Regions from separate parts of the Vreelandella sp. V005 genome, predicted to be linked through region 2. Evidence: predicted binding sites of a transcription regulator. Region 2 holds the regulator's gene; each other region holds the start of a gene.

Region 1 (3,279 bases), on a different contig from region 2:
AGTACCGATGAGGCTCAGCCAGGCCAGTATGAAGTGCAGGTTGAGCGTTTGGCGACGGCAAGTACTTTAGTGACGGAGCGTCTTGAAACGGCAGTTGAGAGCATCGTGACGGGGGAGCAGTCACTTAACTTTACGCTTGCTGATGGCGCATTAAATACTATTACCATTGCTGATGGCAGTTCACTGGAAAATATACGTGATGCTATCAATGAACAGAGCGATGGTAACTTAAGCGCCTCGATTATCAACGATGGTGAAGGGTATCGGCTCTCTATCAATGCGGCTGATACCGGCGCAGACGCAAGTATACAGAGCACCAATTTTGCAGACATTTTAGCCGCTGGCGTAGAAACCTCCGATGTGCAGGTAATTCAAGCGGGCCAGGATGCGGCGTTTAACGTCAATGGAATCGATATCGTTAGTGCCACCAATCAAGTGGAAGGTGCTATTCAGGGCGTTACCTTAAACTTATCTGAAGCGGGCGCGGCGAGTACGGTAACTGTCGAGCAGGATAACGAGGCGATGCGCGAGAAGGTCACGGCATTTGTTGACGACTTCAACACGCTTAAAGAGACCCTTACCAGTTTGACTGCTTTTGACCCTGAAACGGGCCAGGCGGCGGGGCTTAACGCAGATGCGACGACCCGCGCTGTCGAGATGACTCTTCGTCAAACCATCAGTAGCACTGTCGGGGGAGAGGGTTTTAACGCGCTATCCGATATAGGTATCTCACTGCAAGTGGATGGCACGCTTGCCATTGATGAAAACCAGTTGGATAACATCATTGCTACTCAGCCGGATCAGCTCGCTAATTTTTTCGCCGGGAACAGTGAAGAGGGCGGCATGGCAGGCCAAATGGTCTCGGCAATTGAGAGTCTTGTTGGAGCGGGGGGACGTCTCGAAAGCGCAGTTAGCTCATCAGAAAGTCGCGTTGCTTCCCTAGGAGACCGTTTTGCCACGACTGAAAGCCGTATTGAACAAACCGTAGAGCGTTATCGCACGCAGTTTCAAGCAATGGACGGTATGGTGGCACAAATGAATCAAACCAGCGCCTATCTTACCCAGCAGTTCGCAGTGCTGGGCCAGCAAAACCAAGGCTAAATCGATCAATACTCCCGATTGATGGCATGCCCCAAGCCCAGCACTCTGTGCTGGGCTTTTTTTTGCAATGGCTTAGAACAGCTTTAATAAACACCACCGCTAAAGTTTATTCGCCCGTAGCCGATAAATAACCTAGACGCGTATCTCTACTACTTTTAAGGAATGAACCAAATGGCCTCAATTACCGCACTGGGTGTAGGTTCTGGATTGGATCTTGCTGGTTTGGTGGATCAGCTTAAAGCGGCCGAACGCCAAAAGCTTGTCCCTCTTTTAGAGCAGCAGAGTGCGCAGAAAACCAAAATTTCTGCCTATGGGCGCCTTGAATCAGCAATGGATCGGGTGCAAACCTCTATTGCCAAGCTGAATGATCCCTCTTCTTTCATGCAGCAAAAAAGCACGGTAACCGGCGACGGCGTGTTGGCCACTGCAGGCGAAACCGCTAATGCGGGGCGTTATGAAATTACCGTTACGCAGCTGGCTCGCGCGGGCAGCGCTGCTTCTAATAGCGTGGCGCTCGATCAAGAGCTAACCGGAACGGATACGGCACTGACGCTTAACTTTGGTGCTGGCACAACACAAACAAGCTATGACGTCACTATTGCCGCAGGCAGTACCCTTGCTGACGTCCGCGACCAGATCAATGCGGATAAAGAAGCAGGTGTCACGGCTTCCCTTGTTAACGACGGCACGGGGTACCGCTTAGCGCTGACTTCCAAAGAGACGGGAGAGGACGCTTCGCTTACCGGTTTCTCTGGACTAGCGTCACTAACCATGGACGCGGCCACGGTGCGTGCAGGCCAGGATGCTGAATTAAATGTTAATGGCATCGCCATTACCAGTAAAACCAATCGCGTTGAAGAGGCTATTCAGGGCGTTACGCTTGATCTTACAGAGGCCTCTGCAAACCCTGTCACCCTAGTTATTGAGCGTGATGAAGCGTCACTGCGAGAGGCGATTGATTCGTTTGTCAGTAATTACAACGAAATGAAATCTACCGTTGAGCGTATGACCGCATACAACGGTGAAGGCGAGACCTCCGGCGAGTTGGTGGGTGATCGCACCGTTCGCACTATTGAAGATCGTCTGCGCCGAGATATCACCGATAACCTTGGTACAGGTGATATTTCACGGCTTTCTCAGCTGGGTATTGCCATTGATGAGCGCGGCCGTTTAAAAGTCGATGAAACTAAGTTGGATGAGGCAGTCGCCAATAATCCTGAAGGGCTATCCGCCTTTTTTGCGGGTGAAACGGAAGAGGGTGGTTTCGCAGGGCGGTTAAGTGCAACGCTTGAGGCGATCACTGCAGAGGACGGCATTATTCAAAGTTCGGTCAATAGCGCCGAGCAGCGGGTTGATAGCCTGGATCAGCGCAAACTTCGTATGGAGGCGAGTATTGAGCGGAGTACTGAACGCTACCGTAAGCAGTTTGCTGGGCTAGATGGCCTGATTGCGCAAATGAACTCTATGAGCAGCTACCTCTCTCAGCAATTCGATATGCTGGGTTCTATGCAGAAGAGTAACTAATTTATTTACAGTATTTTTTAGAAAAAAGAGCGTTTTTATCTAAAGAACTTGGTGGGCCTGCCGTTAATTATAATAACGGCAACGCAAGTGCCGCAAAACAGGCCACCAGGCCAGTTACATTTCGAGGAGCACTCATATGTCTGTAATCAACACTAACATTACTGCCCTGATCGGCCAGAATAACCTGTCTAAGTCTCAAGGCATGCTGGCTCAGGCGCAAGAACGTTTGTCTTCTGGTCTGCGTATTAACAGCGCCTCTGACGATGCGGCTGGCCAAGCGATTGCCAACAAAATGTCGGCACAAATTAAAGGCATGGACCAGGCTAGCCGTAACGCCAGCGACGGTATCTCTCTAGTACAGACTATGGAAGGCGGCCTTGACCAAGTAAATGACAACCTTCAGCGCATTCGTGAGCTAGCGGTACAGGGTGCCAACGATACCAACACCAAAGACGACCGTGCCGCTATTACTACCGAGATTAACGAGCGTTTGGCAGAAATCGACCGGGTCGCTAGTAGCAATAACTTCAATGGTACTAACCTGCTGAGCAGCGGTGGAACCACTTTGAATATCCAGGTTGGCTCCAACACCTCAACCAATGACGTTATTGAAGTTGATACTATTAATGCCACTGTTACTGGTCTCGGTCTTGA
Region 2 (3,279 bases):
TCAATCACGCCACGTCCCTGAGGTGTCAGTACGGCTTGGCCGCTGGGAAATAACAGGCTGGTATCAATCCGCAGCGTAACCCCTTCGCGCCCTTGCGACACGCTCACGCCGGGAATATCAAGCCCGGCATACTCGGGTTGCAGCCCATCGTGGCGAGGCTGTATGCCAGTGGCGAGGGAAGCTAGTGGTAGCGATGATACCGCGCTAGCCGAACGCATGAAAGCAGTATCAGCGCCCTCTCCGCCACCTGGCGGTGAGAGTGAAAGCAGTAGTACGAAGAGGGTAATGAGCAGCGTTAATACATCGAGATAGCTGGTTAACCACCCCTCATCCCCCTCGCCAGCCGTGACCGGGATTTCCAGCGCATGGCGTGTATCACGGTCTAACATGGTGGCTATCTCATCGCCGAACTAACCGACGTGTCAGGGCGTGGTTTAACGCTGTTATCACGAATCTCATCGTGGTAATTAGCCACAAACGAATGAAGGGTCTCTTCAATAAACGACGGCAGGCGGCGCTTAGTGATCAGTGAAATACCTTCTAGCACCATATTCATGGTTATCAGCCGCTCTTCGGTGCGGCGTTCAAGTTTCACTGCAATCGGTTTGAAAACGAGGTTGGCGAGTAAAATACCGTAGAACGTCGTCAGCAGCGCCACCGCCATGCGAGGGCCAATGACCTGCAGATCGCCTGCGTCCATGACTTCCAGCATATTGACTAGGCCGACCAGGGTACCGATCATGCCAAACGCAGGGGCATAGGTAGCCATGGTGCGAAATATTTGCGCCTCGGCATGCTCACGCGCTTTTAAGCGGGCAATTCGCCAGCGCAGCATGTCGAAAATTTCGTCCTCTTTGGTATTGGCAATTACTAGTTGGATACCGGTGCGTAAAAAGGGGTTGCGCGTATGCTCCAGCTCGCGCTCGACCGCACGCACATCGCCTTTAAACCATAGCCGCGACATGTCGACCAGCTCGCGGATATCGTCGCGCATATAAGTATTTTCGCGCCGGAACACCAACCCCACCAACCGCACTACACGCACTACTTCTTTCAGCGGGTAGCTAATAAACGTCGCCGCTAACGTCCCGGTCACTACGATGGCCAATCCCGGTAAATTGATAAAGCTTGCAGGGGACTCTGCGGTAAAAAAAAGCACACTTACCAACAGCAGTATGCTGGCAAATATGCCTATCAGCGTCGAAGGATTCATCCACGGCTCCTTGCCGGTCACAAGTGAGTTAACAGGCGGTGTTACGCCGAGTCGTGTAAGCGTGCGCGTAGACGACTGACGGCTTGACTGTGCAGTTGAGAAACGCGGGACTCCGTCACGCCCAACACAGCCCCGACTTCCTTGAGGTTGAGCTCTTCCTGGTAATACAGCGCCATGAGGAGTTTTTCACGTTCTGGCAGCGCTTCAATCGCGTCAATCAGCGTTTGCCGCTGCTGGCCGTCCAGCAGTTGTTCAAACGGTGAGTTGCTCGGTTCATTGTTGACCGGCTCACCACCATCGGCGACTAGCTCCTCAAACGGCAGCAGTTGACCACTGTTGGTATCGTTTAGGAGTTGCTGATACTCATTCAGTGGCATCTCAAGGTGATGGGCGATTTCGCTCTCTTCTGGTGCTCGACCCAGCTGTTGCTCTAACTGGCGAACGGCACTGTCCACTGCTCGCGCCGAACGGCGCACGCTGCGGGGCAGCCAATCGCGGGTGCGCAATTCATCCATCATCGCACCACGAATTCGTTGACTGGCAAACGTCGCAAAGGTCGCCCCCTGAGTAGCATCGAAGCGTCCGAGCGCCTCAAGCAGCCCGACCATCCCGGCTTGAATAAGATCGTCGAGCTCAATGCTGGCTGGCAAACGGACCTGAAGCGTCAAGGCCTGGCGTCGCACCAGTGGCATGTATTGCGTCAACAGCTCATTCTGTTTGATCCTGCCTTGTGCTGTGTACATCCTCTCGCCTCGCGGCTATACAGCCTTCACTGATAATTCACAATCATTTGCAGTCCCTGCACTCGAACCGGCCGCTGGCCTGGACGTAAGGCGAAGCGAAAATGCAACGGCGCTTCTGCCCTTTGACCGGCCAATGCGATGGTAGAACCCCGCATACCTGTTAGCGCAACACACTGCTCAGGATGGCACAACCAAGCGTTTAATAGCGCATTGGGAGGATAGTGGAACTGCCACTGAATACGGCCGAGTTGCCCTAAACGAAGATTTGCCGAGGCCGGTGGAGAGGTCTCCTGGCTAGCGCTTGCCCGGTCACTCATCGCCACCATTAGCCCAGGGAGCTGGGCGCTCCAGCTTCCGTTCGCCGCTTGGGCACTCTGCGTCATTCCTGACAGCCATAACCCTGTTAACAGTAACGCACTCAGCGACACTGCCTTTCTCAATGGCCAGCTTAGCATGCTTGTTCTCCTTGGCGGAGTCCACTCATCGTGCAAGTACCAGTAGCTCCATATTTAAGTAGTAATCAGCGGCGCCACGCAAGTTATCGAGCAATCCCTGGCGCGGCAAGTGCGGCTCGTGAAGCGCCAATAAACGACGCGGCCCGCCTCGTTCATGAAGCTCAAGCAACGTACGGTACATCGCAGCAAAAGCCTCGGCATCGCTACTGATCCACAGCGCCCAGCGGCTGTATTGATTGCGTAACTGAGCAAAATCAGCCGTGCCTGCCATCACGATGTGGATGTCCCAATCTTCTGGTTCACCGGCCCAACTGCGGCCTAATGTCGACCACTGGCCTAGCCGTGCTTTGACCTTATTGACCTGGGCGGCGCCACCACTCGGTAGGCCAACCACTACTAATGGCGTCTTAGTCTTCGGCTTGGGCGACGCTGGCGTCTCTGTTTCATCTATCCCTGCTTCGTCTATTGTGCTGGCCATCGGCACTAACAACGACGCACTTTGTTCTTTTACTGGCACATGCTCGGCAACCGCGATATCCATTGCCCCGTCAGCCTGCTGCTGTTGGCGCTGCAGGCTCGCCCACTTGCGCAGCCCTGAGGCTTGGTCTTGATCGCTCACACCACGCCCTCTCGACTGACACTACCTAGTTGGCGAATCGCATCTCGGGCCATAAACGCGTAAACCAGCGCATCGAGCATGCCGGTATCGCGACGCCGACGGCTGGTGCCCGACAAATTGAGCACGTCACCACGCAGTGTTTGTGCCTCTTCATCCTCAGCAACATCCAGATGCCCGGCGACGGCGGCTAGGCCGCTAGCCATGAGCAGGCGTACCTCGGCATTAACCTCACCGCTGTCAGCCTCTTTT
Region 3 (3,279 bases), on a different contig from region 2:
TCATGTTAGAGACTTCAACAGCGTAGTCAGCATCTTCGATACGCGATCGGGCTTCAGAGAGGTTGGTAGACGTTGTCGCCAGGTTATCAATCACCGAATCAAAGCGGTTCAGCGTTGCACCCAAGGTGGCACGATTGGTATCCAATGTCTTAGTAGATGCATCAACGGCATCAATAACATTCTGGAAATCATCATGCGTAACTGCACCACCAGAACCAGTGCCAGTAATTACAGTGGCACCACCAGAGACTGAAAGCGAACCACTTGAGCCTGTAGTCAAGCCAAGTCCTACTGTCGTAGCGTTGACTGTATCCACTTCAATAACGTCTTGAGCGGTAGTGTTGGAACCGACCTGAATATCTAAGGTAGTGCCGCCAGAACTCAGCAGATTGGTGCCGTTGAAGTTATTACTTCCCGCCACACGATCAATCTCAGCCAGGCGCTCGTTGATCTCTGTAGTAATGGCAGCCCGGTCGTCTGCAGTATTGGTGTCGTTGGCACCCTGTACCGCTAGCTCACGAATACGCTGCAGGTTGTCGTTAACTTGGTCAAGGCCGCCTTCCATGGTCTGCACCAGGGAGATACCGTCGCTAGCGTTACGGCTAGCCTGATCCATACCTTTGATTTGGGCCGTCATTTTGTTGGCAATAGCTTGACCAGCAGCATCGTCAGCGGCGCTGTTAATGCGCAGGCCAGAAGACAGACGCTCTTGCGCTTTAGCCAGCATGTCCTGAGATTTAGACAGGTTGTTCTGGCCAATCAGGGCGGTAATGTTAGTATTGATTACAGACATGTGAGTGCTCCTCGAAATTTAACTGGCCTGTTGGCCTGCTTTGCGGCACTTGCGTTGCCGTTATTATAATTAACGGCAGATACACCTATTTCTTTAGAAAATTACTCTTTTTTATGCTTATGACGGCAAATTATTTAGCTGCTGTTTCGCATAGCGCCAAAGCAGGCTTAATTGCAAAAACGGGGCCTATTGGCCCCGTTACTACTTCTTTTGAAAATCACCGACGGTATTAGCCCAGCAGAGATAGTACAGACTGCGGCGTCTGGTTAGCCTGCGCCAGCATGGAAGTACCTGCCTGCTGAAGAATATTGGCACGGGTCATGTTAGACACTTCAACAGCGTAGTCAGCGTCTTCGATACGCGAGCGGGCTTCTGAAAGATTGGTAGACGTCGTCGCCAGGTTATCGATTACCGAATCAAAGCGGTTCAGTGTTGCGCCCAAAGTAGCGCGGTCAGTATCCAGTGTTTTAGTAGACGCATCAACGGCATCAATGACGTTCTGGAAATCGGCATGCGTAATTGCACCACCGGATCCCGTACCAGTTAATGTAGTTACACCGCCAGAGGCTGTAATAGAACCGCCTGAGGACGTAGTGAGACCAAGTCCCGCAGTAGTTGCATCAATCCGCTTAACAGTGATGACGTCTTCAGTACTGGTATTGGAGCCAACCTGAATACTTAGTGCGCCAGTAGTTCCGCCACTAGCTACATTGAGCAGATTAGTACCGTTGAAGTTATTGCTACCCGCTACACGATCAATCTCAGCTAAGCGCTCATTGATTTCAGTTTCAATGGCCGCGCGGTCATCTGCGGTATTGGTGTCGTTGGCACCCTGTACTGCTAGTTCACGAATGCGCTGCAGGTTGTCGTTAACTTGGTCAAGACCGCCTTCCATGGTCTGCACCAGAGAGATGCCGTCGCTGGCGTTACGGCTAGCCTGATCCATACCTTTGATCTGGGCCGTCATCTTGTTGGCGATGGCCTGGCCAGCCGCATCGTCAGAGGCGCTATTGATGCGCAGACCTGAAGACAGGCGCTCTTGAGCTTTAGCTAGCGAGCTTTGAGCGTTAGATAGGTTATTCTGGCCAATCAGGGCGGTAATGTTAGTGTTGATGACAGACATGTGAGAGCTCCTCGATATTTGACTGGCCTGACGGCCTGCTTTGCGGCACTTGTGTTGCCGTTATTATAATTAACGGCTGACACGCCCGATTCTTTAGGGAAGATCGCTCTTTTTATGTAAAGTGCTGTAACTTATTTCGTTACTTTTCTGGTGGTATTAAATATGCATTTTTTAGCGGTAATCAAAAATGTCATCACTAATGGCGCTGATTACGAAAGTATTCTACATACAAAAACGGGGCCTGTTGGCCCCGTTATTACTTCTTTGGCATTACCGGTTAAAGGTATTAACCCAGCAGAGACAGCACCGACTGCGGCGTCTGATTAGCCTGCGCCAACATGGAAGTACCGGCCTGCTGAAGAATATTAGCGCGCGTCATGTTAGATACCTCCACCGCGTAGTCAGCATCTTCGATACGCGAGCGGGCTTCAGATAGGTTGGTAGATGTCGTCGCCAGGTTATCAATCACCGAATCAAAGCGATTCAGCGTAGCACCCAACGTTGCGCGGTTGGTGTCCAGAGTTTTAGTAGCGTTATCTACGGAATCAATCATGCTCTGGAAGGCTTGATGAGCACCACCGCTAGCAGCGCTTACAGCAGTAGAGTCAAACGTAGAGCCTGTAAGTGCAGCATTACCAGAAGCAAGTCCTAGCCCTGCAACTGTGGCATTAACGGTCTTCACGGTAATAACATCTTCAGCGTCAGTATTAGAGCCAACTTGAATGCTTAAGCTACTGCCAGCGCCAGAATCCAGATTCAACAAATTAGTGCCGTTAAAGTTATTGCTGCCAGCAACGCGATCAATTTCAGCCAAACGCTCATTGATTTCGGTTTCAATCGCTGCGCGATCATCTGCAGTGTTGGTGTCGTTGGCGCCCTGTACCGCTAGCTCACGAATACGCTGCAGGTTGTCGTTAACTTGGTCAAGGCCGCCTTCCATGGTCTGCACCAAAGAGATACCGTCACTAGCGTTACGACTAGCCTGATCCATGCCTTTAATCTGGGCCGTCATTTTGTTGGCAATGGCTTGACCAGCCGCATCGTCAGAGGCGCTGTTAATGCGTAGGCCAGAAGACAGACGCTCTTGCGCCTTAGCCAGCATGTCCTGAGATTTGGACAAGTTGTTCTGGCCGATCAAAGCAGTAATGTTAGTATTGATAACAGACATGTGAGTATCCTCGAAATTTAATTGGCCTGATGGCCTGCTTTGCGGCACATGCGTTGCCGTTATTATAATTAACGGCAAGCCAACCAATTTCTTGAGAAGAAAACCGCTTTTTTTATGTAAACTACTGTAACTTTCTAGCTACTTTTTTGCATCGCGTTAAGTATGCAGAGGACAATAGCCATTAAAGGTTTTGAA

Evidence for each region. The regulator FliA, encoded in region 2, starts transcription of late flagellar genes. The targets are predictions, from matches to a motif close to CTAAAGTTNNNNNNNNNNCNGCCGATA.
Region 1: a site for FliA is predicted at 1,201-1,227, ahead of fliD (flagellar filament capping protein FliD). Genes of this name have one in related genera too.
Region 3: a site for FliA is predicted at 1,987-2,013, ahead of ACUN8H_RS08660 (flagellin N-terminal helical domain-containing protein). Genes of this name have one in related genera too.

The regions. Positions count from the first base shown of each region.
Region 1 is NZ_JBQXYA010000003.1:13,420-16,698, reverse strand. Features, by position in the region: gene fliD (flagellar filament capping protein FliD) at 1-1,101, shown strand, start outside; gene fliD (flagellar filament capping protein FliD) at 1,273-2,625, shown strand; gene ACUN8H_RS08670 (flagellin N-terminal helical domain-containing protein) at 2,762-3,279, shown strand, end outside.
Region 2 is NZ_JBQXYA010000004.1:49,351-52,629, reverse strand. Features, by position in the region: gene ACUN8H_RS11320 (OmpA/MotB family protein) at 1-389, opposite strand, end outside; gene ACUN8H_RS11315 (motility protein A) at 395-1,213, opposite strand; gene ACUN8H_RS11310 (RNA polymerase sigma factor FliA) at 1,255-1,956, opposite strand; gene ACUN8H_RS11305 (flagellar protein FlhE) at 1,983-2,411, opposite strand; gene ACUN8H_RS11300 (hypothetical protein) at 2,437-3,030, opposite strand; gene flhF (flagellar biosynthesis protein FlhF) at 3,027-3,279, opposite strand, start outside.
Region 3 is NZ_JBQXYA010000003.1:9,637-12,915, forward strand. Features, by position in the region: gene ACUN8H_RS08655 (flagellin N-terminal helical domain-containing protein) at 1-793, opposite strand, end outside; gene ACUN8H_RS08660 (flagellin N-terminal helical domain-containing protein) at 1,023-1,916, opposite strand; gene ACUN8H_RS08665 (flagellin N-terminal helical domain-containing protein) at 2,203-3,084, opposite strand.